One region of the Hahella chejuensis KCTC 2396 genome, then DNA from elsewhere that is predicted to be linked to it. Evidence: predicted binding sites of a transcription regulator. Region 1 holds the regulator's gene; each other region holds the start of a gene.

Region 1 (10,360 bases):
CCCGCGTCGTTGCTGACGACGTTGACGACTCTGACGACGATACTGACGACGAAGACAGCAACGACGAATAAGTTATAGGAGGCTAACCATGGCTCGTTTCTTTCGCAGAAGAAAGTTCTGCCGTTTTACTGCCGAAGGCGTAAAAGAGATCGATTACAAAGATGTAGAAGTACTGAAAGGCTACATCACTGAAACTGGCAAAATCGTGCCCAGCCGCATCACCGGCACCAAGGCGCGTTATCAGCGTCAGCTCGCTACTGCTATCAAGCGTGCGCGTTACCTGGCTCTGCTGCCTTACACTGATCGCCACGACGACTAAGCGCCTGAAAAGTCTCTCGCCATTTTGTCATCAGCGAAATGGTATAGAAAATCAGGTTCTTAAAGGTTTGCCAATCGGAAGCTCTGAAGCTTCCGATTGTTATAAGATTTGAGGTAAACAAGATGGAAGTTATTCTTCTCGAAAAAGTAGCCAACCTCGGAAACCTTGGCGATAAAGTTAAGGTTCGCGCTGGTTATGGCCGTAACTTTCTGGTGCCTTATGGCAAAGCTGTTCCTGCAACTAAAGCAAATGTAGAGCAGTTCGAAGCTCGTCGCGCAGAGCTTGAAAAATCCGCTGCCGAGAAGCTGTCCGCAGCTCAAGCTCGTGCAGAAGCTATCAACGGTAAAGAAGTAACCATCGTTGCCAAATCTGGCGACGAAGGTAAGTTGTTCGGCTCTGTTGGTACTAAAGACATTGCTGACGCAGTCACTGCTTTGGGCGTTGAGGTTGAGAAAAGCGAAGTTCGCTTGCCTGAAGGCGCTCTGCGCAACACAGGCGAGTACGAAGTAGACGTGCAGATGCACACTGACGTTACTGCTACCGTTAAGGTAATCGTAGTCGGCGAGTAATCTCTGGTCATGCAAGAAAAGGCAGTCCGCTCCATGCGCACTGCCTTTTTTTATGCTCTCAAGACTTCACCACGGTCGTGTTGTCGATGCCTGCAAATTAGCGATAATAAGCGCTACCCTTTAAAGCTCTGCAAGTCACTATGAATGAGTCAGTAATACGTAAAGATTCGACCAAGTCGGAAGGGCAGGGCCCTGGCGGCGCTGCGCTGGTCAGCTCCTCGGCGGTCAAAGCGCCGCCCCATTCAATTGAGGCGGAACAGTCTGTTCTGGGTGGTCTGATGCTGGATAACGCCAGTTGGGACAAGATTTCAGATATCATTACAGCGAAAGACTTTTATCGTCTGGACCATCGCCTGATATTTGGCTCAATTTCACGATTGGCGAATCTCGGCAGTCCTTTGGACGCCATCACCGTCTCAGAAGAGCTGGATAATCGCAACGAGTTAAACTCTGCTGGTGGATTGGCCTACCTGAGTGAGCTGGCCAAGAATACTCCTAGCGCCGCCAATATTCGCGCCTATGCGGAAATTATTCGCGAACGTTCTGTGTTGCGCCAGTTAATCACCGTCGCTAATGAAATCGCCGACGAGGCGTATCAGACGGAAGGGCGCACCAGTACAGAGGTGTTGGACGATGCGGAGCGACGGGTCTTTCAGATAGCGGAGTCGCGGCCAAATCAGGGCGGACCGGAATCGGTGAATCCGATTCTAACGAAGACCCTGAAAAAAATTGATGAGCTGTTTCACTCGGATGGCGCTATCACGGGTGTTACTACAGGGTTTCGCGACCTGGATGATCGCACCTCGGGGATGCAGGCTTCAGACCTGATTATCGTTGCCGGTCGTCCCTCAATGGGTAAGACCACATTCGCTATGAACCTGGTGGAGAACGCACTGATACTGGGAGGGAAGCCTGTCTTGGTTTTCAGTATGGAGATGCCTTCCGACTCCATCGTAATGCGTATGCTGTCTTCCTTGGGGCGCATTGATCAGACTAAAGTGAGAAGCGGAAAACTGGATGAGGATGATTGGCCCCGTCTCACATCAGCCGTCAATATGTTGAAAGACAAGCCTTTATATATCGATGATACGGCAGCGTTAAGTCCAACTGAAATGCGCTCCAGGGCTAGAAGAGTGGCGCGAGATCACAATGGTGAAATTGGCTTGATCATGGTGGATTACCTTCAGCTGATGAGGGTGCCGGGGATGACGGAAGGTCGTACGGCTGAGATTTCTGAAATTTCACGAGGCTTGAAAGCCCTGGCGAAGGAGCTGAACTGTCCTGTAGTCGCGCTCTCCCAGCTTAACCGCAGCTTGGAACAAAGGCCCAATAAGCGCCCGGTCAACTCCGACTTGCGGGAGTCTGGGGCGATTGAGCAGGATGCTGACTTGATTATGTTTATCTATCGGGATGAGGTTTATCACGAGGATAGTCCAGACAAAGGTATTGCAGAAATTATTATCGGTAAGCAGCGTAACGGCCCTATTGGGACGGTGCGCTTGGCGTTCATGGGTAGGTTCACCCGCTTTGAAGATTTGGCCCACGATTATGGCGGGGATTACGAGTAATGCGTCCATCCCGCGCTCTTATTGATCTGGACGCGTTGCGTCACAATATTCGCCTGTTGAACTCCATCGCGCATAACGCCAGGTGTGCAGCGGTAATCAAAGCCGATGCATATGGTCATGGCGCAGTGGAAATTGCCCGTGCGCTGAAAGGGGAAGCCCCCAAGTTGGCGGTGGCTTGTTACGATGAGGCGGTGAGCCTGCGCGAAGCGGGCGTTACGACGCCGCTTCTGGTGCTTGAAGGGTTCTACAGCTCGGAAGAGTTGGCTGACTCCACTCGCTGGTGTGACATAGAGTGGGTTGTGCATGACATGGAGCAGCTGGATATGCTGTCCGAGGTGGCGCCGTTGCGTAAGGCGGGGCCTGACTCCACCCGAATGCAAACCTGGATTAAGCTAAATACAGGTATGAACCGCTTGGGATTGCCGTTAAATAAATTGGCTCACGTCGCAGAGAAACTGCAGCAGTTTCCTGGGCTTTCAGTTATCGGCTTAATGACCCACTTTGCATGTGCTGATGAGTTAGATAGTCTTCTGCAGCAGAGGCAGTGGCGGGCGTTTCAGGCTGGTATGCAGGCAGCGGGGGCGAATGGCTGGAGTTATTCCTCTGCTAATTCTGCGGCTTTGCTGCAGTATCCGGAAACTCATCTGGATTGGGTGCGCCCGGGTATTGCAATGTACGGCGCGTCCCCCATGGCGGATAAGACGGGGGCAGATTTTGGTTTGAAGCCGGTAATGACCTTTGAGTCACGTTTGATTGCTACCAGGGAGCTGCAAGCTGGAGACTCTATTGGCTATGGCGCCGCCTGGACTGCGGACGCCCCAACGCGAATGGGAGTGGTCGCGGTGGGATACGGCGATGGTTATCCAAGGCAGATGCAGAATGGGGCTCCTGTCGCCGTGTGCGGTAAGCGGACAAAAATTATTGGGCGTGTATCCATGGATATGTTGACGGTGGATATCTCCCATATTCCAGAGGCTCGCATTGGGTCTGAAGTGGAGTTGTGGGGCGGGACTGTTTCCGCGGATGAGGTTGCAGGATATGCGTCAACAATCTCCTATACTTTATTTACGGGTATGACCTCGCGGGTTCCCAGAGTATATATTAATCGTTCGGAAGTAGTTTAAGGCGCTGCGTTGGCGGGGGCTCTCGAGGGAGGCTTTGGCGCGGCCTACGGGATGTAAGGCGGGGGAACCCCGATGCGCAGGGTTTGCTAAAATCCCGTCAAGCAGCCAATATTGTAAACATAATATCTTCAGGCGGCCCCGTATTCTGGGGGCTGCCAAAGGCCACGAGATGCATTTAAGGGGTACATGAGTGATTGTTTGTGTGACGGGAATCGATTCGCCATTAGGTAAGGCTATAGCTCAGCGTTTGCAGCAGAGCGGTATAGTGGTGGAGGGCGTCCCCTACGAACAGTTTCTGATGACCAATGATGCGATCGTGCGGGGAATGAAGTCGATGCCGTCAGCGGACTTTGTCGTTCATGCTGCGGAGATGAGCGATTTGTTCAAAGCGGAGCAGCACCCGGACCTGGCGTATCAGGTTAACGTGTCCGCTTGTGCGGCGGTTGCGGAGGTTGCGGACTTATGGAAGGCGCCGATTGTTCATCTTTCCAGTCATCTTGTTTTCGACGGCGTCAAAAAGAATCCTTATATTTCCGCCAACAAAGGGCGTCCTCTCTCTGTGTATGGGCGGACAAAGTTGCAGAGTGAGCAATGGCTTCAGGAAAACTATAGCAAGCATCTGATCTTGAGGGTTGGTTGGTTGCTGGAGGCGGGCGCTCAAGGCTGGTTGCAGACCATGCTTTCGGCATTGTCGTCAGGCAAGCGTCTTAACGCCAGTACCGATATGCAGCTGACCCCTGTTGCGGTGGATGATGTGGCGAGAGTGGTGGACGCTGTTATCAAACAGTTAAGCTGTAACATCTCCGTATGGGGTGTTTACCATTATGCTGGCGCTGAAGCGGTCACCCACTATGAATTGTTGAAGGCGATTGTGTTGCAGGCCTTTGGCCAGGAGGAAATGCTACAGGCTCTGATCGAGAAGAAGGGCGCTGATGTCTTGCCTGGAGTGGCGCTTCCCGCGAATGGGGCGTTGGGCTGCATCAAGCTGCGCAACACCTTTGGCGTCAAACAGCTTCCCTGGCGTCGCTACCTGCCTGCACTGATTGAGCAATGCCAGCAACGTGGGGGCGTGAAGCCCGCTGAAAACTGCTTGGAAGAGAGCCGTTAACGGCCGTTAACGGCGGACTCTTTTTGGTGTTCCAGACACTTAGTGTCGTGGCGGAGAACTTTCTGTAGCTCTTCCAATTGCAAAATCTGAACTTCCCTTCCTTGGACCTTAATAATGCCGTTGTTCTGGAAGCGGGTAATAACCCGACTCACAGTTTCGACCGCCAAACCTAAATAGTTGCCTATATCGCTGCGAGGCATGGGGAGCCTGAAGTTTGTGCCGGACAGGCGACGACGGCTGAAGCGAGTTGATAAGGACAATAGCAGCGAGGCTATGCGCTCTTCCGCAGAGTTTTTGCTCAGTAGCATAGTAAGCTGCCTGCTTTCCTGAATTTCTTTACTCATCAGCGAGAAAAAGTGGTGCTGCAGGCTGGGAATGTCTGAGGCTAAGTCTTCAAATTTTTCCAAAGGAATTTCGCACACGCTAGTGCGTTCGAGAGCGACGGCGGAGCAGGAGTATTTTTCCATGCTAACGCTGTCCAGCCCGATAATCTCACCTGGCAGGTAGAAGCCGGTTACCTGCTCCTCGCCTTCCTCAGATACGGTGAATGTTTTGATTGCGCCGCTACGAACGGCGAAGCAGGAGCGAAATGGCGTATGCTGCTCAAAGATATATTCACCGCGATTGAGCATTTTGCCCTGGCGAATGATTTCTTCCAGGCGATCAATGTCTTCAGCCCCGACCGCTATTGGAATGCAAAGTTTGCTCAAGTTACATTCATGGCAGCCCCTGTGTAAGCTAAAAGGAGAGGAGGTTGCTATATGCTTGCTTTCCATCGGTCGCCTCGTGGCTGAATGAGTGAAACTGCTTAAAGAGGCTTCTAGGATAGCCAATAGCCATTTAAAAGCAAATCCCCACAGCAGGAAATTTACAGGGAAAACCTACGCTCGCCGTTGTTTCTACATAGCTTTCACCTTTTGTTACAACTGTGTCTGAGTGTAACGAATTGCTCTTGCCGGGAGTCCTCCGTTGTCCAGGATTTTGTAGTAGTCATCCAGCTGGGTGGCGTTGCGCAACTGGTAGTGGGGCGTGTAAGAGAATGCGCCCAACCCGACGCCATGCAGACAACTGACGCCTTGGCTTATTAAGCCTGTCCAGGGTAGCGCGAAAAAGTCCTGGGTGATCGGAATAAACGATGCGGACTTAATGCGTCGCTTGAAATCTTTTAGCGCTGTTTCCAGGCTAGGTGTGCTGGTGAACTCTGGTTTATGGCTGGAAAGAAGGATGCCCTGCGGTCTTTCCGTCAGAATTTCCTCAAGATGCTGGGACAGTGCGGAGAATGTGATGGGTGACACTTTCAGACGCAGATAGACGGCTTTAAAGTCGAATGCCCTAATGGTTTGTAGCCAATCCTTAAGGTCCTCAATAGGACAGGACTGCGCATATTCACCGGGATCATTGATGCAGATGATGTTAAAGCCCAACCCTTTGATCAGGGCTAGCGCTTCCTCTGAGTCTGGACGAGCGTCCAACTCGATGACATGACGGGCATCGGCGCCGAAGTTCAGCTTGAACTCCCGCCCTAAATAGTACATGACCTGCGTTTGCGCTGCGGGAGTAAGCTGGCGCACCAGATCGCCGAACCAATGCAGGTACTTAACCTGGCAACCGGCAGGAAGGCTTTGCTTGAGTAGTCTCACTTCCTTTACGACATAGTCGATGTACTTCTGCAGATTTGCGCTCATGGATGGAAGTCGGCGGGTATAATTTTCCGCGCTTACGAGTGTGGTGAAGCAGGGCGCTTGAACGCTCAATGCGAACCCGCCTTCATAGTATCGAGCCAGAGAGCTGTTGCGATAGTCCGCATCATAGGCTCCCTCGTTTAAGGCGCTCCAGTTCTCGCTGGAGAACTCTTTGGGAGGGGAGTTGAGCAAATAAACCCAGCTATCATTACCCCCATTTTGTATCGCTTGTTCGACAACCTTTCCAACTGGCATATTGGGTCTCCAACCAGGTAAGAAAACATCTGCGCGCGCTTGACTGTCGTTGTTGGCGAATTGGCGCGCGCGCCTGCTGTCACACTTGCTGGCAAGTGAGTCCCCCTCTCTCCATGCTCAGTGTATCCAGCTCCCAGCGGGGCGCCTTGATATTGATCAAGGGGTGAGCGGGTGGCTGCCTGTGTGGGTGGACTTTAGTCGCAAAAGCCCTCAAACATTGGGTTTCTGGGGCATTGAGGGATAACATTCATTGCAGCTTTGGGCGGGGAGTTGATATCCTTTGCGGGCATTGAAAAAAGGCGGGCAAAAGTGCAGGCATTTCAGCTATTTCGGTCTTTCGTTTTTTACCTTGGGTATGCTTGGGGCGTCATCATCACATCATTAGTTGGTATGTTGGTGGGTCCTTACGTCAATTTTGAAAAGCGCTATTACATCGTATCCCGGTTTAATGTGTTTGCGCTTTGGTGGGCGCGCGTTGTTTGCGGCATACGTTATGAGATTGAGGGGCTGGAGAACATTCCGAAAACAAGCTGTGTGGTTGTCAGCAATCATCAAAGCGCCTGGGAAACCTATTTGTTAGGCGTCATATTCCGTCCTCAATGCACAGTACTGAAACAGGAGTTGATGAAAATTCCGTTTTTTGGCTGGGCGCTAAAAAGATTGAAGCCCATCGCCATTGACCGGAGTAAGCCTTCTGCGGCGCTTAAGCAATTGCTAAAGCAGGGAAAGGAGCGTCTGACTTCTGGGTATTGGGTTGTGATTTACCCTGAAGGAACGCGCGTTCGTCCTGGACAAGTTGGCAAATACAATAAGGGGGGCGCCTTGTTGGCGGTCAGCGCGGGCGTACCTTTACTGCCAGTGGCGCATAATGCAGGCGATTGCTGGCCTGCTGGCAGTATTAGTAAGCGCCCAGGTTTGATAAGGGTCAGGATCGGTGCGCCGATTGAAACCAGTGGGCGCGCTACCGATGAAGTTCATAAGGAAATGGAAGAGTGGATAAGGCGGACCTCCGCCGCCTTAAGCCAGGCGTAAGACTTTCTATTTGTAGTTTGAATATACTTTGTCCAAATAGCCTTCAGTACGCATCTTATCGAGCACTTTATTGAGGTGCTCAATGTGCTCATCAGGCGTGTCCTTGTTCATCGCCAAGTATAGACTGGTGTCTCGTATAGTAAATATAGGTTTGATGTCGGAAACACCGGCCAGCTTAGCGTAGTAATAGCCTGATGCGGTGCTGGAGATCCATAGGTCCACCTGTCTTTGTTGCAGCCTCTTTGGGTTGAGGCTGTCATCTTCCAGCTCTGAAGCGTTGAAGCCGTTGTTCTTCAAAAATTGCGCTCTGGAGTCATCCTTATAGCAACCAATGAGATAAGGCTTGGCGTCCTCTACAGAGTTAATTTTGATAGTAGTGTCATTTCTTGCGAAGAATACCCAGTCGTTCTTGGCGAGTGGACCTACCCACTTGAACAGCGGTTTGCGCGCATCGGTCAATGTAGTGCCGAATACGCCACGGAACTCTTTGCGTTGCGCGAAGTTGTAAGCGTAATTCCAATTTCTGAGCTTCATACGATAGTCATAACCCGAGCGTTTAAAGAGCTCTTTGACTATATCCACATTGATGCCGCTGATAGCGTCAGCTTTGTGTTCGTATTTGTGGTCTTCCTCGCCCATATTAAAAGGCGGGAAATTTTCCGTGACCAGGTTAAAGGTTTCGCCACGTGCAATGGCGGACAGAAAGAGAACAGAAACCAACAATAGCTTCTTAGCGATCATTAAATCACCTCAAACGGCTGGGCGGAATATTGTTCTGACTAACGATTAGTCTGGTTGCTTATTAAACAGCTGGTGTAGGTGTCTTCCTAATAAGTAGTTTTCCGGATGAGTGGGGAGGAAAGGGGAGGAATACCCCTGCGAGCCCCATGAAATAGGGGCTCGCAGGATTTGTAAGGCTCTGTTGTTTATCTGTATCTGGCGGTAATTTTTTCCAATTCGCCACTAGAGCGCATTTTTTCCAGGGCCTCATTGAGCTTGTTGACGTATTCATCCGGCGTTTCTTTGTTAACTGCTAAATACAGTTGTGTCTCCTTAACGGTGAATACAGGTTGAATGTTGGTAACGCCGTTTTTGGCTGCATAGTAGGGGCCGGAAACGGGTCCTGAGATCCAAAGGTCAATTTGACCGTTTTGTAGTCGCTTGGGATTCAAAGCGTCATCGTCGAGGCTGGAGGTCTCAAAGCCATTGGAAAGTAGCCATTGCTCTCTCACATCGCCTTTATACGCTCCAATCTTGTACTTCTTGGCGTCTTCAATCGAGTTTATTTTGATGGAGGAGCCTGATTTTGCGTAGAGGACCCAGCCGTCGGAGGCGATTGGGCCAACCCATTTAAATAGAGGTTTGCGAGCATCGGTGAGTGTGGTTCCGAATACACCTCGAAAATCTTTGCGCTGAGCGTAGTTGTATGCGTAGCTCCAATTACGCAGTTTCATGGTGTAACCGATTTTCGCCTTGGTGAAAATCTGTTTGACAACATCTGTAATCAGACCGGTGATGTCCTCGGGTCTGTGTTCATACTCAGCATCATTAACGCTCATGTTGTAGGGAGGGAAGTTTTCAGTAACCAGGTTGAAAGTTACCTCTTCCGCATTTGCTGATACGCAGAGAGTGGCGCATAACGCCAAAAGAAGGGAGCGAAAATAATACATGTCTTAACCTCGAATGTAGCTACCCCATTAAGGATAGTCCGTCTATCCGAAAAATCCACGGTATGCCGAGAATTTTTTTTGTTATTTTGTTGATTTTATTAACAAAAGTACACACTGAAAATAGAAGCGCTGTATTTTAATGCGTTTTGGTCGATTGGTGCTTAGTGGTGGTGCAAGGGGGAAGGTGAGGGGGAACAAAAAAGCCCGCTTAAAAAGCGGGCTCTCGAAACTTGGTAGCAAGGGGCGGATTTGAACCGCCGACCCCAGCATTATGAGTGCTGTGCTCTAACCAACTGAGCTACCTTGCCGTCTCATTTGAGGCGCGTATTCTGTTGTTTTTTGCTGGGCTTGTCAACCCTAAAAAATCATCAGTTTATACGTTAAATCTGAAATGAATGACGTCGCCGTCCTGAACGATGTAATCCTTGCCTTCCAAGCGCCATTTTCCTGCTTCTTTCGCGCCTTGCTCTCCGTTGAAAGATGTGAAGTCGTCATAGCCGACCACTTCCGCTCGGATGAATCCGCGTTCGAAATCGGAGTGTATGACGCCTGCCGCTTGTGGTGCGGTTGCGCCGATCTTAACGGTCCATGCGCGGACTTCTTTTACGCCCGCCGTAAAATAAGTCTGCAGGCCAAGTAACTTGTAGCCTGCACGAATGACGCGATCAAGTCCGGGTTCTTCCATGCCCAGGTCGGCCAGGAACTCGGCTTTTTCTTCGTCTTCCAGCTCTGCGATTTCCGATTCCAGCTTATTGCAGATGGGGACGACGACAGCGCCTTCTTTTTCGGCAATCGCTCTTACCACGTCGAGGTGGGGGTTGTTTTCGAAGCCGTCTTCAGCAACGTTGGCGATGTACATGGTTGGCTTTACAGTGAGCAGGCACAGCTCTCTGATCACCAGCATTTCCTCCGCGCTCAGATTCAGGGCGCGTACGGGCTTGGCTTCATTCAGGTGCGGCAGTAATTTTTCCATCACCTCAATTTGCTGCTTGGCGAATTTATCCCCGCCTTTGGCGATGCGCGAGATCCGCTT
Region 2 (10,360 bases), 2.8 Mb from region 1:
GATGCGCACAGCGCGTTCGCCGCCGAGGGCGCGGTACAGGACGCCGACTTCCTTGCGCATCTGCGTCAAGGTTACCGCCGCCTCGGCGTAACGGTCGTCCGCATACCGGGTTACCGCCCGATGCCAGAGACCGCCGACCCACTCTTCCACTTCAAACATGACGACTGGCTCAGGCGGACTGAGCTTGCGGGCCTTTGACAAAGAAACTGACGAAGTAACAGATCAACCCCACCAGAAACACCACTCCCGCACCTTCCCGCAGCCAGTAGAAAACAGCGATTTTTTCCTGGGTCACCATAAACGGCAAGGCCCCCGCCGCTTCTGGAAGGCGCTGCAGCCACACCTGTAGAATGCCGGCGCCGGTCAAAAACAGGGTGATGAACACCATGGCCACGGTCATCAGCCAGAAGCCCCACATTTCCACCACCTGGGAGCGATTGCTGTTGCCCTCGGTGCGTCCGCCCAATATCGGCATTGCGTAGGATATGATGGTCAGCACGATCATCGCGTAGGCCCCATAAAACGCCATATGACCATGGGCGGCGGTGATCTGAGAGCCATGGGTGTAATAGTTGACCGGCGCCAATGTATGCAAAAAGCCCCAGACGCCTGCTCCCAGAAACGCCATCACCGCCGTGCCCATGGCCCAGAGCGTGGCGGCCTTGTTAGGATGAACCCGACGCCGACGGTTGACCATGTTGAAGGCGAAAATGGTCATGGCGAAGAACGGCAAGGGCTCCAGCGCGGAGAACACGCCGCCCAGCCAGTGCCAATAAGGCTCAGGACCAATCCAGTAATAATGGTGCCCCGTGCCGATAATACCGGTGATCAGCGCCATGCCGATGATGACATACAGCCATTTCTCGATTACCTCGCGATCCACGCCGGTCACCCTGATCAGCACGAAAGCGAGAATCGAGCCCATGATCAGCTCCCAGACGCCTTCCACCCACAGGTGCACCACCCACCACCAGAAATACTTATCCAAAGCCAGATTGCTGGGGTTGTAGAAGGAGAACAGAAACATCACCGCCAACCCGACCAGACCCGTCATCAATACCACATTGATCACCGTTTTGCGGCCCTTGAGGAGGGTCATGCCCACGTTGTAAAGAAAGCCCAGACACACTATCACAATGCCGACTTTGGTCAGCGTGGGTTGCTCCAGGAACTCCCGCCCCATGGTCGGGAAGAACTTATTGCCGGTAATCTCCGCCAGTGTTGCGTATGGGACCATGAGATAGCCCAGAATCGTCAACACCCCGGCTGAGGCGAAGACCCAGAAGAGAATCAACGCCAGTTTGGGACTGTGCAGTTCCGTTTCGCACTCCTCCGGGACCAGAAAATAAGTCGCTCCCATAAAGCCGAACAACAGCCATACAATGAGCAGGTTGGTGTGCACCATACGGGCGACATTGAAGGGAATCTCCGGAAACAGAAAGTCTCCGATCACATATTGCAGGCCCAGAATCAGTCCAAACAGGATCTGGCCGGCGAACAGAATCAGAGCGAAAACAAAATAGGGTTTGGCTACCGCCTGTGACTGGTATTTCATGCCTTTTTCTCCATGCTGTCCCACTTAACCTTCGATATTGGGCGGCCAGTTGTTGTCGTCGATTTTAGAGGTCCATTTCAGGAACTCCGCCAGATCCTCCACTTGCTGCTCGCTCAGATTGAACTGCGGCATTTTACGTCGCCCGGGAACATCCAGCGGCTGCGCCGCCATCCAGGCCTTCAGAAACGCGGTGAAGGCCTGTTCGCCGCCGCGCCGGTCGAACACATTGGCCAGCTCCGGAGCAAAATAGGCGCCCTCTCCCATTAGCGTGTGACACCCGATGCAGTTGTTCTCCTCCCAAATTTCCTTACCTCTGGCCACCGCCTCCGTCAGCTGATCCCGATGATCGCGCTGCGGCAGAGCCTGGGTGGTCTGATAGGTCAATGCGAGAAACAGCAGAATAAAAAACAGACTGCCGCCGTAATAAATATTACGGGCGGCGTTCTTACTGAATTTTTCCGGCATGGCTTGCTCCCTGACGAAGTTGATGATGAGGTTGAAGCCCGGTGCGCCCGGACTTCGGAGTAAAAACAGCAGCGTTATGGCGGACCGGAGGGCGTTTCATTTCCGGCCCCAGATAGACAGCGGACGACCGGCGTTTTCGCGAGTCAGCGCATAGACGCCCCAAACCACACAGGCGCCGTGCGCCGCCAGCCAGTAAACCAGGACCAACGTGACCGTCATCGGCTCCCTGTCGCTCAACCACAATACGAACAACGGAATGACCACCAGCAAGGCGCCATTGATAAGCGCGCCTGTCAGCGCGATAGCCTGAGCCGACTGCAACGCCGCAGGCGCGCGCCGTCGGCGGCTGCGCCAGTACCACCCAAGCAGGATCAAGAACGCCGCCCCGGGCAGCGCCAGCAGATTTACCAGATACAAGATATGCGGCCATAGATAAGCTCGCTGCGCCATGGGATCACTCATCCTGAATCGCAGCCGGTCAATCTCTGCCGAAGTGAATATCGATCACTTGCGTCAAGGCGCGAAGCGTCTCTTCATCGTCGGTCAACGGCTCCACCAGACAGGCCTGACACGCGCGCATCGGATCAACGCCGCTCGCCATCAGGCGCGCCGTGTAAATCAGCAAACGGGTGGACGCCGCCTCTTCCAGATCATGTTGCTCCAGACGCCGCAAGGCCACCCCCACATCCACGATACGGCGCGCCAACTGGGGGCTGACGCCGCCCTCTTTTTCCACGATCCGGGTTTCCAGTTGCGGAACGGGATAGCTCAGACTGACGCCGACAAAGCGCTGTCGGGTGCTGGGTTTCATCCCTTTAAGCGCGTTCTGATAGCCTGGGTTGTAGGACACCACCAACATGAACCCGTCCGCCGCCTCTAATTGCTCGCCAGTACGATCAATGGGCAAGATGCGGCGGTCGTCGGCCAGGGGATGCAATACCACCGTCGTGTCCTTGCGCGCCTCCACCACTTCGTCCAGGTAGCACAAGCCGCCTTCCCGCACCGCCCGGGTCAGGGGGCCGTCCTGCCAGAACGCGCCGTCGCCGCCGATCAAATGACGTCCCACCAGGTCCGAAGCGGTCAGGTCGTCGTGACAGGCGACGGTGAATAAAGGTCGCTCCAGGCGATGGGCCATATGTTGCACAAAACGGGTTTTGCCGCAGCCGGTGGGGCCTTTTATCAACACCGGCAGGCCGTGGCTGTAGGCTTTTTCAAACAGTTCAATTTCACCGCCTTGAGGAAGGTAGAAAGGGGCGTCCTGAGGTGTGTTCATAGGCTGGCGATCCTGTGCTTGGTCCATGTCCAATCTCTGTTTTTTACCCTACCCGAAACCGGTTTTCGCTCATGTACCCACGATGGGGTATTTGGCCTTGGCGCTCGCAAAACATTGATCCTCATCAACTTTACCCACCCTCCGCTGACCTACTCTCGTTGTGCTCAAGGACATTCACCCAGCAGCAAAAAGGGGACAGCCATGGGAATATCCAAACCTGCAGCCTTAGTGTGTTTAGTCGCCGCCGTACTCTCAGGAAACGCCCTCGCAGGCGACCCGGCGGTCGGTAAGTCGAAGGCCGCAACCTGCGCCGGTTGCCACGGCGGTGAAGGAGTCAGCGGCAACGGACTATGGCCGAATCTGGCCGGACAGAAAGAGGGATACCTGATCAAGCAACTAAAGGATTTCCGCGACGGCAAGCGCAACGATCCGATGATGTCCAGCATGGCCAAGCCACTGTCGGACGACGACATCGCCAACCTCGCCGCCTTTTACAGTCAACTCAAATAGGAGTCATACGCGCCTGAATCGTCGTTAAAAAAGCGCCGTAGTCTCGCAAGGCGCGTCCGGGATCGGACGGTTTTGCGACAGTAAAGAATCGAAATAGCAAGACTCTGATGAGAAGGACAGCGCCATGCAATCAGCCAGTGCTACACAAACAGATCGCGCTCAACAACGCCGCAGGCAATCGCCAATCGGGCCGTTCCGCCTGCCCTACCCGACACTCACCCTCGCCCTCGTCGCCGCGCTATCGAATCCGGCCTTGGCGGAGACCAAAAGCGACCTCGTCAATTCTCCCCCCGGCAAATATGAAAGCGCGCCCACAGCGATGACGGGCGAAGGTCTGCGCATCGTACGCTCTCCCGGAGCGCCAGACCTGACGGAAGAAGAATTTCAGAAGGCCACGCGCATTTATTTCGAACGTTGCGCCGGCTGCCATGGCGTGCTGCGCAAAGGCGCCACCGGCAAACCGCTGACGCCGGATATTACTCAGGCCAAAGGGTCGGATTATCTGGAGGCGTTCATCAACTACGGCTCCCCCGCCGGCATGCCCAACTGGGGAACCTCTGGCGACTTCACCGCCGATGAGGTCAAACTCATGGCGAAATTCCTGCAGCATGAACCGCCGCAGCCGCCTGAGTGGGGAATGGCGGAGATGAAAAACAGCTGGAAAGTCCTGGTCAAACCGGAAGATCGTCCCAGCAAACAACTCAATAAGCTCAATCTGAAAAACCTGTTCTCCGTCACCTTGCGGGACGCCGGTCAAATTGCGTTGATTGACGGCGACAGTAAAAAAATCGTAACGATTATTAAAACCGGCTACGCCGTGCATATCTCTCGTTTATCCTCCTCCGGTCGCTATCTGTTCGTCATCGGCCGTGACGCCAAGGTCAACATGATCGATCTATGGATGGAAACTCCCGATACGGTGGCGGAAATCAAAGTCGGCCTGGAAGCCCGCTCTGTAGAGACCTCAAAATACAAAGGCTTCGAGGACACCTACGCTATCGCCGGCGCTTACTGGCCGCCGCAATACGTCATCATGGACGGCGAGACCATGGAGCCGCTGAAAATCGTCTCCACCCGCGGCATGACCGTGGACACCCAGGAGTATCACCCCGAGCCGAGAGTCGCCGCCATCGTGGCGTCGCATGAAAAGCCCGAGTTCATCGTCAACGTCAAGGAAACCGGCAAAATCCTGCTGGTGAATTATGAAGACATCAACGCTCTGAAAGTCACCACTATCGACGCCGCGCGCTTCCTGCACGACGGCGGCTGGGACAACACTCATCGTTACTTCCTCACCGCCGCCAACCAGTCCAACAAGGTGGCGGTCATCGACTCCAAGGACGGCGCGCTGGAGGCGTTGATCGATGTCGGCGCAATCCCTCATCCCGGTCGCGGCGCCAACTTTACGGACGCGAAATACGGACCGGTCTGGGCCACCAGCCACTTGGGCGACGGCAGCATCGCCGTGATCGGCACTGACCCGGACAAGCATGGCGACTACGCCTGGAAACAGGTGCGCTCGCTGAACGCCCAGGGGGGCGGATCACTGTTCATCAAAACCCATCCTAAATCCAGACACCTGTATGTGGACACGCCGCTGAATCCGGACGTCAACATCAGCCAGTCGGTGGCGGTATTCGACCTCAACGACATCGAGGCCAAGTACAAGGTGCTGCCTATCGCGCAATGGGCGGAACTGGGCGACGGCCCCAAACGCGTGGTGCAGCCCGAGTTCAATGAAGCCGGCGATGAAGTCTGGTTCTCTGTGTGGAACGGCAAGGAGCAGGAGTCCGCAATCGTCGTGGTGGACGACAAAACGTTGGCGCTGAAAACCGTCATCAAGGACTCCCGTCTGGTGACGCCGACAGGCAAGTTCAACGTGTACAACACCCAACACGATATTTACTGATCCGTCATCTGGAGCGCGCTCGCGGCGAGACAATCTCGCCCGAGCGGCGTCGGAATGTATCTACTCATGAGAAAACCGATAACCGCCATTGCAAACGTCTTGGCGCTGCTCGTCGCCAGCGTGATGACATTCGCCCGCGCCGCGGACAACCAGAGCGCAACGCAACTAAGCAATCTGGTACGGCAGGATTGCGGCTCCTGCCATGGCCTTACCTTGAAAGGAGGTCTGGGACCTTCCTTGCGCCCTGAACGCATGCAGGCCTTAGGGGTGGACGCCATTCGCCTCATCATCGCCGACGGCAAACCGGAAACCGCCATGCCGCCCTGGCGCGATCTGCTGACGGAACAGGATATTCGCCGCATCGCTCAAGACCTGATGAGCGGCGCTTACATCGGCGAGCACAGTAGCACTGAGGAAAGCCCATGAAAGAAAAGATCCCGCCCCTGCAGTTATGCAAATGCCTTGCTCTGCTGCTGATTATCCTGGGACTCAGCGCCTGCGCCCACTTCAACGCTCACGATAATGATGACAGGTATCAAGGCGGCACCGGGGACCTTGGACTGATTATCGAACGAACCGAAGGCAGCGTCCTGCTGGTCAACACCAGTCAGCGCCAGGTGATCAAACGCATCCAGGGTCTTGGCGATCTGTCCCACGCCTCCATTGTCTACTCCCGCGATCAGCGATATGGTTATGTGTTCGGTCGCGACGGCGGCCTCAGCAAAGTGGATCTGTTGCGCGGAGAAGTAGTCAAACGCGTCATTCAGGCCGGCAACAGCATCGGCGGCGCCATCAGTCAGGACGGAGCCTATGTGGCGGTGTCCAACTATGACCCTGGCGGGGTGAATATATTCGATAGTGAAGACCTGGATTTAGTGGCGAGCATTCCCGCCACACGAGTCACCCAAGAGCGCGCGGAGAAGGGATCTAAAACTGTTGGTCTGGTGGACGCGCCCAATAACCGATTTGTCGTCAGTCTGTTCGACAGCGATGAAATCTGGATATTGGATATGGCGGACAATGACCCTGCGTCCGGTTTACAGCCGAAGATCACCAGGTTCACACAGATCGGCCGCCAGCCTTACGACGCGCTGATTACCCCCGAAGGCCGCTATTATCTCGCCGGGCTATTTGGCGACAACGGCATGGCCAAACTCGATTTATGGCGGCCGCAGGCGGGAGTGCAACGCATCATGCCCGCCTACGGTCCAGGAGAGCAGCGCTTGCCGGTCTATAAAATGCCTCATCTGGAAGGCTGGACCCAGGCCGGCCGTTATCTGTTCGCGCCTGGCGTGGGTCACCACGAAGTCATCGTGATCGATGCCTATGACTGGCGCATCGTGCGCCGCATTCCCACATACAGCCAACCGGTGTTCGTGATGGCGCAGCCGGACGCGCGCAGAGTCTGGGTCAACTTCGCCCATCCGGATAACGACCGGGTGCAGGTCATCGATGTGGAAAGCCTGCAGGTCGTCAACACCATTGAAGCCGGCAAAGCCGTGCTGCATATGGCCTTCACGCCGAAAGGCGACCAACTCTGGATTTCTCTGCGCGACGACAATCGGGTGGATATTTACGATCCGTACAGCATGCAGCGGAGCGGCAGCCTGCCCGCCACACACCCCAGCGGCATATTTTTCACCGACAGAGCTAACAGGATCGGCTTATGAGCGCCCTCACCTATCCAGCTTCCACACTTGCGACATCAACAAGCGTTATTGAACTCAGCGCGTTGGAGAAAGCCATTCTGAGCAACTATCAGAAAGGCTTCCCGTTGACGCCACGGCCCTTCTTTACGCTGGCGAGCCAGCTTGGCTGCACGGAAGACGAGGTGCTGTCCTGCCTGCAGCGCTTACAGCAAAACGGCGTCATCTCCCGCATCGGTCCGGTGTTTAACCACCGGCGCGCTGGCGCCAGCACCCTGGCGGCCCTGCGCGCGCCTTCAGAGCAGCTGCAGGACATCGCTGAGCTGATCAGCGCCTATGACGAGGTGAATCATAACTATCTGCGTGAGCACGACCTGAATCTCTGGTTCGTCGTCACCGCGCCGGATGCAGATCATCTGGACGCGGTGATACGCAACATGGAGACAGCGACGGGATTGAAGGTCTGGCGATTTCCCATGGTCAGGCCCTACCACATCGACCTGGGCTTTCGTCCGGATTTCGATTAACGCGGACCGAACACAGGAGCGCGCGCGATGTATGCCGAACCAAGCCATTCCCTTGAACGCGAGTGGGCGCTGGAGAGACTGAGAACGGCGTTGCAGGAGGGCCTGCCGCTATCGCCCCGTCCCTATTTGATCCTCGCGGAGCAAAGCGGACTCAGTGAACAGGAGGTGATTGACGCGCTGCGCACCTGGGAACAATCGCACCTCACCCGTCGTTTCGGCATTGTCATTAATCACCACAAAATAGGCTACACCAGTAACGCCATGGTGGTGTGGCGGGTGGCGGAGGAAGAGGTGAACCGTCTCGGCGCCGAAATCAGTCGTACGGGCCTGGTGTCGCTCTGCTATCAGCGCAAGCCTCACGGACCGGAGTGGCCCTATAACCTGTATTGCATGCTGCACGGGAAATCCCGTGAAGAAGTGCTGCGAAGACTGCAGCGCCTGAAGGCCCAGTGCGGTCTGCAGGAAACGCCCTGCGCCGTGCTGTTCAGCCTGCGTCAATACAAACAATGCGGCGGTCGCTACGTCCATAAAAGTCCACACGTCAGGGCGAAGGAGGTTCTATGTCCCCCCGGTCAATAACTCCCCGCAACGCACAGTACGCTGAGCGCGACGCCAGCGACTATCAACTGGACGCGGTGGATCGTCGTCTCATCAACAGGCTGCAAAGCGGCTTTCCCATCTGCGACGAGCCTTACGCCGCTGTGGCCAGTGAATTGGATATGGGCGAAACGGAATTACTGGAGCGACTGCAACGTTTACTGCAAACCGGCTATCTGACTCGATTCGGGCCGTTTTACCACGCCGAGCGCCTGGGAGGCGGATTGACGCTGGCGGCGATGCAGGTCGCCCCCGAAGACGTCGAACGTGTAACCATGGCGATCAACCGTCACCCTGAGGTCGCCCATAACTACGAACGCGATCACGCGTTAAACCTCTGGTTTGTGGTCGCCACGGAAAAGCCGGAGGACGTCTACGCCGTACTCGCCGCCATCGCATCGGAATCCGGATACCCGGTTTACAACCTGCCGAAACAGAGGGAGTTTTATGTTGGCCTTCACTTCCAAGCCTGAACCTGGCCTGAGCGACGTCCCGGAGGCGCTGGCGCCGCTTGATCGCGAACTTATTCTGCTGACTCAGGAAGGGTTGCCGCTGGTCCCGCGGCCTTTCGACGCCCTGGCGCAGACCCTGGGAGTATCAGCGGACGAGGTCAAAGCCCGCTTTGAACGCATGCTCGCCAATGGCTGCATCCGCCGTATCGGCGCCGCGCCCAACCATTACCGCCTGGGATATCGCGCCAACGCCATGACAGTATGGGACGTGGATGACGCCCGTGTTATGGACCTGGGCGCACGGATCGGCGCGCTGCCCTATGTCAGCCATTGTTATCTGCGTCCGAGAAAGCCGCCGCAATGGCCTTACAACCTGTTCGCCATGATTCACGGTAAAACCCGCGCGGACCTGGACGGTTATTTACAGGCGATGACCGCCATTTTGGGCGACGCCCGCCAGGCCAGCGATCAATTGCTCAGCACCCGTATTCTGAAAAAAACCGGTATGCGCTTCCGTGGAGGACAATAATGTTCAGGATCAGTCATTACATGCGCGCCCTCGTCCATGAGGAAACCTTCAAACCGCGCCCCAAACCCTCAGCTCCCGTGGTGATCTGGAATCTGATTCGACGCTGTAATCTGACCTGCCGCCACTGTTACTCCATCTCCGCGGATATCGATTTCCCCGGCGAGCTGACGACCGCACAGGTGTTCGACACTCTGGAGGACCTTAAACAGATGGGCGCGCCAGCGGTGATTCTGTCCGGCGGCGAACCCCTGTTGCGCAAAGATATATTTCTGATCGGCGCTTACGCCAAGTCCCTGGGACTTTATGTGGGGCTCTCCAGTAACGGCACCCTGATGAATCGCGACACCGCCGCCGCGATCAGCGATACCGGCTTCGACTATGTCGGCGTCAGCATCGATGGGACGGAGGCCACCCACGATGAGTTCCGACAGATGCCCGGCGGCTTCAAAGCCGCGCTGGCCGGCGTGGCGCACTGTAAAGCGGCGGGAGTGAAAGTAGGGCTGCGTTTCACTCTGACGGAAAACAACGCCGGACAACTGCCCGCCATGCTCGACCTGATGCGGGAGCGGGACATCGACAAGTTTTACCTGTCTCACCTCAACTACGCCGGACGTGGATTGCGCCACCGAAAACGCGATGCGTTTCATCAAACCACCCGAGACGCCATGTTGTTGTTATTCGAACGCGCCCATGAAGACGTTCTCGCCGGGAAGAGTAACGAATACGCTACCGGCAACAACGACGCCGACGGTCCATTCCTGTTGCAATGGGCGGCGCAGCGCTACCCGCACAGACTTCAGGAACTGCAAGCGCGACTGGCGCACTGGGGCGGCAACGCCTCAGGAGTGGGCATCGCCAACATCGACAACACTGGAGAAGTGCATCCGGATACGTTCT
Region 3 (10,360 bases), 2.0 Mb from region 1:
GTGACGGAAATGCAGGTGGAAGGCCGCCGTATGTTCACCGGCGTGGTGCGCGACATCAGTGAACGCAAAGCGTCGGAACTCGCCCTGCAGGACCGGGAAGCCCGCGTCCGCGCCATTGTAGACACCGTCGTCGACGGCATTATCACTATTGATGGCGCCGGACTGATCGACACCTTCAACCCCGCGGCGGAACGCATCTTCGGCTATGCCGCCAGCGACGTGATCGGCGTTAATGTGAGCATCCTGATGCCGGAGCCATATCACAGCGAACACGATGGCTATATCGCCAAATTCATGCACACCGGGGAGGCGAAGGTTATTGGCGTTGGCCGGGAAGTCACCGGCCGCCGACGCGACGGCTCGACATTTCCCATGGAGTTGGCGGTCAGCGAGATGACAGTCGAGGGCCGCCGCATGTTCACCGGCGTCGTACGCGACATCACTGATCGCAAACGCATGGAGCGGCAAAAAGATGAATTTATCGCTACCGTCAGCCATGAACTGCGAACGCCCCTGACTGCGATTGGCGGCGCGCTGGGCCTGGTGCTGGGCAAGCATGGCGGCGAGCTGCCGAAAACTGTCCTTAAAATGTTGAAGGTCGCGCATCGCAATTGCGACCGACTCACCCTGCTCATCAACGACATTCTGGAAATAGAAAAGCTGGAGTCCGGCGCGCTCAAGTTTGAGCTGGAGGACCAGGATCTGGCGACGCTGATTCAGCGCAGTCTGGAGGACCACAAGGAATTCGCCGGCAAGTATCAGGTAGAACTTCGCTTTTCCAATTCACCACCCAGGCCCTGGGTCCATGTCGATGAGCGGCGTTTCCATCAAGTCATGTCCAACCTGATCTCCAATGCAGTGAAGTATTCGCCTCGCGGCGGCGCCGTCGATATCGCCGTTTCCGATGTCGCCAATAGAGTGCGCGTTCACGTCAAAGATTACGGCAAAGGCATCCCCGAAGACTTTCATTCGCGCGTCTTCGAGCGCTTCTCGCAGGCAGACAGCTCCGATACCCGGGAACAGGGAGGAACCGGTCTGGGATTGAGCATCGCCAAGGCTATCGTTGAACACCATGGCGGCGAAATCGGCTTCTTCAGCAAAACCAACGAAGGCGCTGAATTCTACTTCGATCTCCCCATAAGGAGCCCCGAAAAGAGACCAAAAGTCAGCGCGCGCCCCTGCGCTCTGGTATGCGAAAAAGATAAAGTACTGGCCGATCTTCTGGCCAAGGCGGTGCGCGCAGAGGGACTGTGCTGTGAAGTCGCCTCCGACGCAACGAACGCGCTACGCTGCCTGGAAGAAAACCAATATTGTCTGTTGATTATCGACAGCGCCCTGTCCGATGACGGCGGTTTTACATTCATGAGAACCTTGCGTCATGTACCCGCCGCGGCGCAACTGCCAATGCTGGTGATATCTGACGACGGATACCGCAACGGAGCGGACCCCAGACTGGAACGCGGCGGCCTCGCCCCCCAGGCCTGGTTAAGTCGCTCTCATCCGGACCTGGCGCAGTTCCGCTCAATCATCCACCAAGTTCTGTTGAGACAGGAACGTCCCCGCATCCTGCACGTAGAAGATGATCCGGATCTGGTGCAAGTGGCCCGCTCCGTTCTGGAGGAGATCGCCGATATTCAGCAGGCGGACGCCTTGGAGCAGGCGCGCCGAATGCTGAAGGAACAGAAATATGATCTGGTGATACTGGATCTGGAGTTGCTGGACGGCCCTGGCGACGAGTTGGTGGATGAGCTCAAACCAGAAGAAATTCCCGTGATAATTTTTTCGTCTTACCCTGCCTCCCCGCAACTGTGCGCCAAAGTTCAGGCTACGCTGGTCAAAACCATGGCGGATAACGCCAAACTCAGAATGACAGTGCGTAATCTGCTGAGCGCGCGGGGGCGGGCCAGACCGCCGGACCTGGCAGCCACTTCCGCGCCTGAAACTGATCCAGTCCGTAACGCTGCAGCAGGTGACGCCAGTCAGGATGCTCATTAAGCGCATCCCACTGGGAGTCCATATAATCTCTCACGCCTTTGAGGCCTTTCGTCACCAACATCTTGCGCTCATACTTTTGATGCGGTTTTTCGGAAACATAAAGTTGCGCCCCCACCCGCTCGTTCGCCATTAAATAGAACAGCTCCTCACGGGGAATCATGGTCACATCAATACGGCGCAAGAGCAGTTTGCCAAAGTTACTGGAGAAGGAAGAGGCGTCTTCGCGCCTGATGAGCCCCTCCGCCACCAACTCGTCGATGCCGACATAGCGATGTCCCAGCACGCCGCCAAAACTTTTCCCTATCAAGGATTCCGGCCCGGTGTATTCCACTGGCTGCGTCTTAAGAGAGACAATCTCGTTGCGCCCCGGCGCCACACCCCGCGTCCAGTCGTAGCGCGTCTCATCCATATCGCCGAACCAGGAGGGGTTCACCCAGACCACCACCGCCTGATCGCCCCGCTCCAGATAACTGTCTATGCGTTTTCTGGGCAGGCTCTGAGGCTCAAAGCGCCATTTTCCGCCGCTGCGTTTGGTGAGTTCCGCGCACATAATGGTGGTCAGATCATAACCGTCGCCGTGCAGGTCATAAGGCGGCGAGGTGTAATAGGTCCACACCGGCGCGACCGTTTCCCCGCGGCTATCAGCTCCAAGCAACAGCCAGATCATCAACGCCAGCCCAAAACGACTTCGCATCGGCTATTCATCCTCCCCGGAATATCCGTCCTTGATAAGGTTATGTTGTCGAAGTGGTGATCAGGGTTATGGCTGCAAGCCATATTTTTCCAATAACGCGCGCCATTCCGCGTCCTCATTCAACGCGGGAAGCTGGGCGTTAATAAAGTCCCGCACCGCCGCCAGCTTTTGCGTCGCCAGAATTTTACGTTCGTATTGCTGATGGGGTTTTGAGGAAATAAACACTCTTTCGCCAAGATTGCCTTGCGAGACCATATGAAACAGTTCCCCGCGAGGTATCAGCATGGCGTCAAGCCGGTTGCTCAGCAGTTTATCAAGGTTCTTGGAAAACGACGTAGTGTCCTCCCGCTTGATGCGTCCGGCCTGCACGAGATCGTCGATGCCGACATAATGATGTCCCGCCACGCCGCCGAAGCGTTTGCCCGCCAGAGACTCCGGGCCGGTGTATTCCACTGGGTTATCCCGTTGGGACACAATTTCATTGGCCCCCCAGATAACGCGGTTGCTCCAGGCGTACTTGGTTTCTTCCTTGTCTTGAAACCACAGGGGATTCGCCCACAACACCAGCCCTTGCTCGGCGCCGCTTTCCAAGTAGTGATTAATGCGTTTACGAGGAAGATATTGGGGTTTGAAAATCCATTCACCGCCGCTCTTCGCCGTCAGCACCCGGCACAAGGTAGAGGTGAGGTCATCCCCTTTGGGGTCAATCGCAAACGGCGGCGAGTCATAATAGGTCCACACCTGAACCGTGGATGCAGCCTGAGCCAAAGCGCCGAATACAATGCAAAACAGCCCAAAGACAGCGGAAATCAAAGAACGTTGCATGCCATCCCCCCATGTCTGTTAAACCCAGTCAACGAATGGTGAAGCTCGAGCAATAAGTATAGATCAGGGAAAAGAAGTGAATTGGCGGCTATCAGGCTCTATCTGCTTCTACCCGTCTCAGCTAAGCGGCAGGCAAGGATGCAAAAAAAAACCGCATGGGCGAAAGCAGAGCCGCATGCGGGGATGAAGCGAGGTGAAGCTGACCTGCTCTCATCCCTGAGGGCGGGCCGCAAAATTCATTGGCGGTTGGCTCCGCCGGCTGATCCAGGGAGCCGCTTACAAGACGCTGGAATTAGAATTTGTAGCCAACGCCGACCATGTACACCAGCGGATCGATATCCACGTCGGTTTTGATCTGCGCGCCGGAATCCAGGTCGATGGTGGCGGTGGTGTCGATGCCGATTTTCCAGACCGCGGCGTTAACCACCAGGTTATCCGTCAATTGATAGTCAACGCCCAACTGGAACGCCGCGCCGAAGGAGTTGTCCAGCTTGATCTTGCCGTCGCCCATGGCGCCTTTGAAATCCGACGTCAGCTCTTCGTCGAAGAACAGGGTGTAGTTCACGCCCACGCCCACATAAGGCTGGAAGGCGGCGCCGGCTTCCATCGGGTAGTACTGTACGCTGACGGTGGGAGGAAGGTGCGTGACCTCCGCGGTTTTCAGGTCATCGCCCAGACCATGGGCGGTTACTTCATGAGAAAACGGCGTCGCCGCCAGCACTTCCAGACCGATATGCTCACGCAACATGTAGGTGAAGGTCAGACCCAGCTGTGTATCGTTATCCACTGATACGCTGGTGCCGTCTACGGAAGTCCCATTCACGCGCAGGGTTGAGCTGTCATCCTGGGGGTCCACCATCGCAGCGCCGACGCGCAGCACCATATCTCCCGGCTGGTGCGCCATCGCGGAGCCCGCGCAGACCAGCAGTCCCAGAGCCAACATAGATTTACTTAGCTTATGCATAACATACCCCTACTCTTCACATTCAACTGCAAAATTAAGAATTGATGACGGGGCGGGAGTCTATGCCTTTGCCGGCGAAGAATTATGATTTGGATCAAGTGATTAGGGGTGGCGGGGCGCAGCCCGGGTCAGCTTTGACCCAGATCAACGGACGCATTCTTTCCATCCATCGCCCGGCAGATATCCCGTTATCCTGCGAGAGCGTCCCGCCAGAGCGAGGTTGAATCAATGTTCGACGATATTGGCCATGCCGACGAGGCGCGCGGACTTCACGCGCCTCTCCCTCACAGAGGGGTTAATAGATCTTATCAACGCCGCCTTCGTTGACAATTAACACTTCAACCCGACGGTTATCGGCGCGGCCTTCCATTGTGTCATTGGTGGACACAGGACGCTGCTCGCCGTAGCCCATCGCGGTAATTTTATCAGAAGGTATGCGGCCGATTTCGTTCAGCATTTTGGCCACTTCCTCCGCCCGTTGTTGCGACAACCCCTGGTTCAGCTCGGTGGAGCCGCGATTATCGGTATGACCGGACACCACCACTTGCGCGTTGGGGAACTCTTTCACCGCTTCGATGATTTTATTCACCAGGGCGAAGTTTTCTCCCTGAATTTCGCTTTTGCCGGAGGGGAAGTTAAAGCCGTGGGCGCGAATCAGCACGTTGTCTTTCTGTCTGTATACATCCGCTTCTTTGTCCGTGAACAGAGATTGCACCACGGCGAATTTCGCAGTGATGGCCTGCTTGCGCTGATCTTCCCGCTGCTGCTGCGCCATCAGTTCGTCTTTTTCCGACGCCACTCTCATCTCACGGGTCTTGGCGTTTTCCAGCGCCAGCAACGCGGAGTCACGATCCACCATCAGCCCTTGAATATTCGCATTGACTTGACGCACTACTTCCTTGTTGGGCTGATCGAAAGGCAATTGTTGGTTAATCGGGCCAACGGCTGTCGCCAGTTGTTGCTGATACCACAGCACTTTGTCTTCTTCGTCGAAGTCGGATTCATCGAAGTATTTGACGGTGTCGGCGATGTATTCCGCCCGCATGACGTTCCACAGGGATTTCTGCGCATGGCTCTGCGCCCGCTCTGTATCAGTCCTGTCCGCATCCAGGGTTTTCAGAGCCAGCTGATATTCTTCTTGCGCCATTTCCATGGTTTTTGGCGCAAGATCGTCGATGTCGCGGCTTCTGGCCGATTCCAGCGCGTCACGGGCGCGGTCCACAATATTGCCCTTGAGCGCGTTCAGCTCCGCTTGCGAGTACAGGCGCGCCACTTCCGCACGACCGGCTTTGGCGTCTTCGATGGCGCCTTTTTCAATCATTCCGGTGAGCTTGACGAGGCTGTCCTCCGCTTTCATGAACTCGCCGGGGATGACTTTGTCCGCATTGGCTGACAAAGCTTTTTGACGGGCGTTGAGAACATCTTCGAGGTTATAGGCGGCGACATCCGCATTGGTGCGGGCTTCGCTGATAGAGGCCAGTCCCTGTCTGGCGATGCCGGTGGCTTTGGCGTTATCGGCCTGGGCCCACTGCAGCGCATCCTGGTAGGACTTTCTGGCCTGGCTGTAGCGTTGCGGCGACAATACGTTGAGATTCTGTGATTTCCCCTGCTCGACCTGATCCCTCAGTTCTTCCAGGGCGGGATATTGCTGGTAGGCGGCCTGCTCAGTGAGCGCGGTCTGCGAAGCGCAGCCTGTGAGCGTTACGGCGGTGATTACTGCGGCGAGATAGGCGTCTACTCCTTTCATTCTGAAGTCTCCTTACGATGGTTGGATACTTACATCGTGTTGACTGGCTTTTGACGGCTTGAAACCAGTTATACGGTAAGTAGATGCAACATAGATTTATTTTTTTTCGATTCTCCTGAACATCCTTGGAGGGTCACAGCACAGAGTAGTCAAGAAAGTCAGGAACCGCCATTAATTGCGGCTCCGACGACTTAGCGAGTTGAACTTTGGAAGCGCCTTGCCGCCTCCTTCGCGCATGGCCAGGATGCCGTGCTCCTGGTTCACGGCGCTCACCAGCTGATCGTCGATAACCCGCCCCTGCCCGTCGCACACCACACCATAGAGTTGCTCCACAAACAGGCGCGCAATGTTGGCGTTAAAGCAGGTCTTGCCCACCGCCAGAAACGGTGTGTCGATCGTATTCAAACCCTCTGCAGGCGTTGCGTTCACAAAATTTTCCCGCTGCGGTTACTTATTCATCACTGCGCGTAGTTGACTGGTGCGTCTACTCATCTACGTATCCACTCATCTACGCACCTACTCATCTCTACGTATCTACACATCATCGCCTACTCAACGTCGCCATATGCGCTGGCCAGCACCACCACATAGCCATCCGGGTCGCGCAGCCAGATTTCACGATGCTGCGCGCGAAGGTTCAGTTTTGGCCCTTCAAGGATGTCCGCCTGCAGCTTTCTGGCTCGCGCCACCGCCGCATCAAACTCATCCACCTGAAACCATAACAGCACGCCGTACCCATGTGGCGCGGCGTCCGGGTCGCCCAGGTTAGGATGATCGTGGGCATGCCAGGCGTGCAGCTGCATGAACATGTCATCGCCGCGCATTAACTGTTCATATTCCGGGCCGCCATGCCCGCTCCGGCAATCGAGCAATGTCTGATACCAACGACTGCTGGCGGCGACATCGCGAACGGCGATAAGCGTTTGTGATTTCATCTTTCGCTCCTTGTGCATCCATCATGTTATTAACGTGGCGCGGATAGCAGCACGTCAAGAAAACGATATGAATTATTTATATATCATCCAGTTACATTAATTTATTAAAGTTACACATTAATAAAAATCAAACTGGTAAACGCGCATCGCGCACGGTCAGATGCACAAACTCCAGTTTCTGTAACACTTGCGGCCCCAGCACGAATGGATACGCATGGGCATGGCCCATACTGCGGTTCAGGCTGTTGAGGGCGAAAGTAAGGGGCAGCCAGTGGTCCACCAGCACGGAGAACACCGGCTGATTGCAGGGATCGAAGTCATGGCGCACGTCCAGGTTGGCGTCGTCGCCAGCGCGGGGATGTATCATCAGGCCGAACTGATAGGCCGTCTCCAAAGTGTCGATCATATGCAGATAATGCGCCCAGGTTTCCGCCCAGTCTTCCCAGGGATGGCTGCTGGCGTAGGCGCTGACGAAACGCTGCGTCCAGTCTTCCGGCGGCGCGGACTGATAATGACGCTCCAGAGCGTCGCTGTAATTCAGGGTTTCATCGCCAAATTGGCGGCGAAACGCTGGTAAACGGTCGCTATCCCGTATCAGTTTATCCCAGTAATAATGCCCCGACTCATGGCGAAAGTGGCCCAGGATTGTACGATAGGGCTCCCCCATCTGCTCCCGCATGCTGACCCGCACCGCCGGGTCCGCCTCCGCAATGTTCAGGGTGATGACTCCCTGCGCATGGCCCGTCAACACCCTGCCTCGTTCATTGAAGCTGGGGTCAGGGTCCGCCAGGAAATCAAACGCCAGTCCGGCGTCGTCCTGGCTGCGAGGGGTCAATGGCAGGCCCAGGCGCATCAGCGTAAACACCAGACGGCGTTTTTCCGTTTCCAGCGTGCGCCACAAAGGAAGATTTTCCACAATGCTCAGGTCAGGGATGGTGCGGTTGAGCTGGCAGGCGGCGCATAGCTCGGCGGGCCCGTCGGCGTTCAGCATCCAGTTGCAGGCGGCGTGGACAGCGTAATTGGAGCACTTTCTATACTGCCCATTAGCGTCCCCCACGCGCCGCCAAAGCCTGTCTCCATCAGGCGTAAACGCCGCCATGACCATCTCACCGGGTACGAACCCCAAGGTTGCGCCGCAACGGGTGCAGGCGACGTTTTCAAAATAGACGAGATTACCGCATGCCGGACAGGTGAATAGTTTCATAAACGGCGAGGCTCCCTGCGACCTTCAGTTGATGAGTCAGCGAAGATTCCGGGCACGCCCCAAACCCCGGCGCGCTGGTCCAGTATAACTTTTTAGCTTTGCAGCGCCTGCATAATGGTGGGCCTGAAGATGAATGACAGCGAGATAGACAAGCCGGAACGGCTCAGCCCGCGCCGCAGAGAGCGGCCTCAGGCGAGGCTCATTTCATCATAAATCGGCTGCGTGTCAATAAGAGCTTTGAGCGCCTCAATAGGTCAGCTGGTCGCCGCCTCCAGCGTCTCATCCTCGGTCCCCTGCTCTGAATAAGCCGGGAAACGATCCAGCTCTTCCATCGCCCTCACCTGCGCGACGTTTTCGGGACTCACCAACACCTCCACGCGCACCAGCCCCAACGCTTCCAGGCGCTTGGCGTAGTTGGCCAGCACATTCTTTTCAATCTGGCCGATTCGGGTGTTCGACAACCCTGTGCGTCGCACGATCAGCTTCCTGCGAACGTGTTTAACCAATAAGTCATGCGCGATAATACGATTGGATTCGGCCAGTTCCATGCCGGAGATGGCGATCCGGAATTGTTCTTCTGTCATGGGAGCGATTACCACCTGGATCTAAAAAGAGATGCGTCCTTAAGCTTGATTGATGTCTCGGCGTCGCCGTTGCTATCAAAACGGCAATATACCTTAAGCTTATCAGAGTTATAAATGGGGATTATTGTTGTAGTTTAAAGTATTAAGATAAATCAATTGCGTTACCCGGTAACATATTAGAAAATGACCAAAATTCAAACAGGTTGCCGCGATGCGAAAAAAGTACGACATTCAAGCGCTGGATTATGAGTACGCCAAACGCTGGATCGACAATAAATTCCACGACGCCTCTTTCCCCAGTGAAACCGACGCCGCCCCTGAGCGCCGCAGACGCGCCGGCAGGGAGCTGGCCCGGGCCGCCAGCCATGGCTCCTTGAACGCCTGGTGCGAGAAGTGGATGTCCTCACGGGAATGGAGCGCCATGAAGAACGCCATCCGCGCCGCCCGTCTGCGCCGGGAAAAGCAAAGAGGAACCGCCATCCCCACCCGCGGCGTCGACCTGAACGTCATGGCCCACCAGATCGTCAGCGCCCTGGCCAAGGCTGAAGGCGTGACCATTAGTGAATTGATAGAGAGGAAGTTGAAGAAGGATTATGCAAAGTTGAAGAAATCTCGCAAAGCCTGAAGCTCTCCCTGCAGCTCGCTTTTCAAAACCCGCCGCCTGCATTCCGCCGCCTCTACGCCAACGCCAACCTGAGCAGACTTGACGCATCACCAGATGTGCGGCTATGGGCTACCTCATTTCGCGTTTTATTAAGCGGCGGCTAGCCGCAGCAGACAAATAGAAAGAAGCTATTTGTCTGCCTGATTAAATTACACATTCCAAGTGGAAGAACCCAAGAAGAGAGACTAGGGTTTATTACAGAAATCAAAAGCATGCAGTCAGGTATTACAACGAACATTCACAAGGGAACTTCATGGACGACCAAACGCTTCACCATCATCAAGAAAAGTCCGTTGCAACGTTACTTGTAGAGGCGCTAAAAAGCAGCCCACAACCGTATATTCTGACCTACCTGAACAAAGGCGGCGAGCTTGGGGAGACCCGATATACCCCGAGCCAGTTGTTGGCCGAGAGCGCCCAGTACGCCGAACGCTTGCGCGCAGACATGAACGGCGCCCGCACAGCTTTGCTCTCAATGGAGCCGGGCTGCCATTTTGTCATCGCCCTGCTGGGATGCATATTTTCCGGCATTACGGCCATCCCCGTCCCGGCGCCTCGCTCTCCCAAAGAAATGGTTCGACTACAGGCGATCATGAGTGACAGCCATACGCGCCAAATTATTTGTGACGCGAATACACTGGCGTACTTTCAAAAAGAGACTTCAGACGATGATCGACTTCAGTTAATTCATATTTCAATCGACGCAAACGAAGTCGACAGTCGGGCGGGCGCTTTCATACAGGAACCA

What was found. Region 1 encodes FNR, which switches genes on or off when oxygen is low (the NO sensors DNR and NnrR bind a similar motif). Its sites were predicted from a motif close to TTGATNTANATCAA; they were not measured.
Region 2: the regulator FNR is predicted to act here: its motif matches at 3,408-3,421, upstream of HCH_RS19710 (CbbQ/NirQ/NorQ/GpvN family protein).
Region 3: the regulator FNR is predicted to act here: its motif matches at 4,613-4,626, upstream of HCH_RS16100 (OmpW/AlkL family protein).

Annotation. Positions count from the first base shown of each region.
Region 1 covers NC_007645.1:1,738,651-1,749,010, forward strand. Annotated here, with positions in the region: gene rpsF (30S ribosomal protein S6) at 1-71, shown strand, start outside; gene rpsR (30S ribosomal protein S18) at 89-319, shown strand; gene rplI (50S ribosomal protein L9) at 442-888, shown strand; gene dnaB (replicative DNA helicase) at 1,029-2,456, shown strand; gene alr (alanine racemase) at 2,456-3,580, shown strand; gene HCH_RS07765 (SDR family oxidoreductase) at 3,783-4,688, shown strand; gene fnr (fumarate/nitrate reduction transcriptional regulator Fnr) at 4,685-5,464, opposite strand; gene HCH_RS07775 (coproporphyrinogen III oxidase) at 5,609-6,625, opposite strand; gene HCH_RS07780 (lysophospholipid acyltransferase family protein) at 6,935-7,657, shown strand; gene HCH_RS07785 (substrate-binding periplasmic protein) at 7,664-8,398, opposite strand; gene HCH_RS07790 (substrate-binding periplasmic protein) at 8,584-9,327, opposite strand; tRNA gene HCH_RS07795 (tRNA-Met) at 9,559-9,635, opposite strand; gene ychF (redox-regulated ATPase YchF) at 9,701-10,360, opposite strand, start outside.
Region 2 covers NC_007645.1:4,544,396-4,554,755, forward strand. Annotated here, with positions in the region: gene HCH_RS19690 (nitric oxide reductase activation protein NorD) at 1-159, opposite strand, end outside; gene HCH_RS19695 (cbb3-type cytochrome c oxidase subunit I) at 170-1,555, opposite strand; gene HCH_RS19700 (c-type cytochrome) at 1,580-2,020, opposite strand; gene HCH_RS19705 (hypothetical protein) at 2,117-2,470, opposite strand; gene HCH_RS19710 (CbbQ/NirQ/NorQ/GpvN family protein) at 2,499-3,293, opposite strand; gene HCH_RS19715 (c-type cytochrome) at 3,495-3,803, shown strand; gene HCH_RS19720 (nitrite reductase) at 3,928-5,712, shown strand; gene HCH_RS19725 (c-type cytochrome) at 5,779-6,138, shown strand; gene HCH_RS19730 (cytochrome D1 domain-containing protein) at 6,135-7,382, shown strand; gene HCH_RS19735 (Lrp/AsnC family transcriptional regulator) at 7,379-7,885, shown strand; gene HCH_RS19740 (siroheme decarboxylase subunit beta) at 7,913-8,464, shown strand; gene HCH_RS19745 (AsnC family transcriptional regulator) at 8,446-8,955, shown strand; gene HCH_RS19750 (siroheme decarboxylase subunit beta) at 8,930-9,463, shown strand; gene nirJ (heme d1 biosynthesis radical SAM protein NirJ) at 9,463-10,360, shown strand, end outside.
Region 3 covers NC_007645.1:3,727,184-3,737,543, forward strand. Annotated here, with positions in the region: partial or broken gene HCH_RS32440 (PAS domain S-box protein) at 1-1,812, shown strand, start outside; gene HCH_RS34790 (hypothetical protein) at 1,862-2,689, opposite strand; gene HCH_RS16095 (substrate-binding periplasmic protein) at 2,756-3,514, opposite strand; gene HCH_RS16100 (OmpW/AlkL family protein) at 3,807-4,478, opposite strand; gene HCH_RS16105 (OmpA family protein) at 4,774-6,225, opposite strand; gene HCH_RS16110 (hypothetical protein) at 6,397-6,654, opposite strand; gene HCH_RS16115 (VOC family protein) at 6,774-7,160, opposite strand; gene HCH_RS16120 (zinc-binding metallopeptidase family protein) at 7,288-8,364, opposite strand; gene HCH_RS16125 (transcriptional regulator KorA) at 8,619-8,948, opposite strand; gene HCH_RS16130 (hypothetical protein) at 9,160-9,573, shown strand; gene HCH_RS16135 (AMP-binding protein) at 9,866-10,360, shown strand, end outside.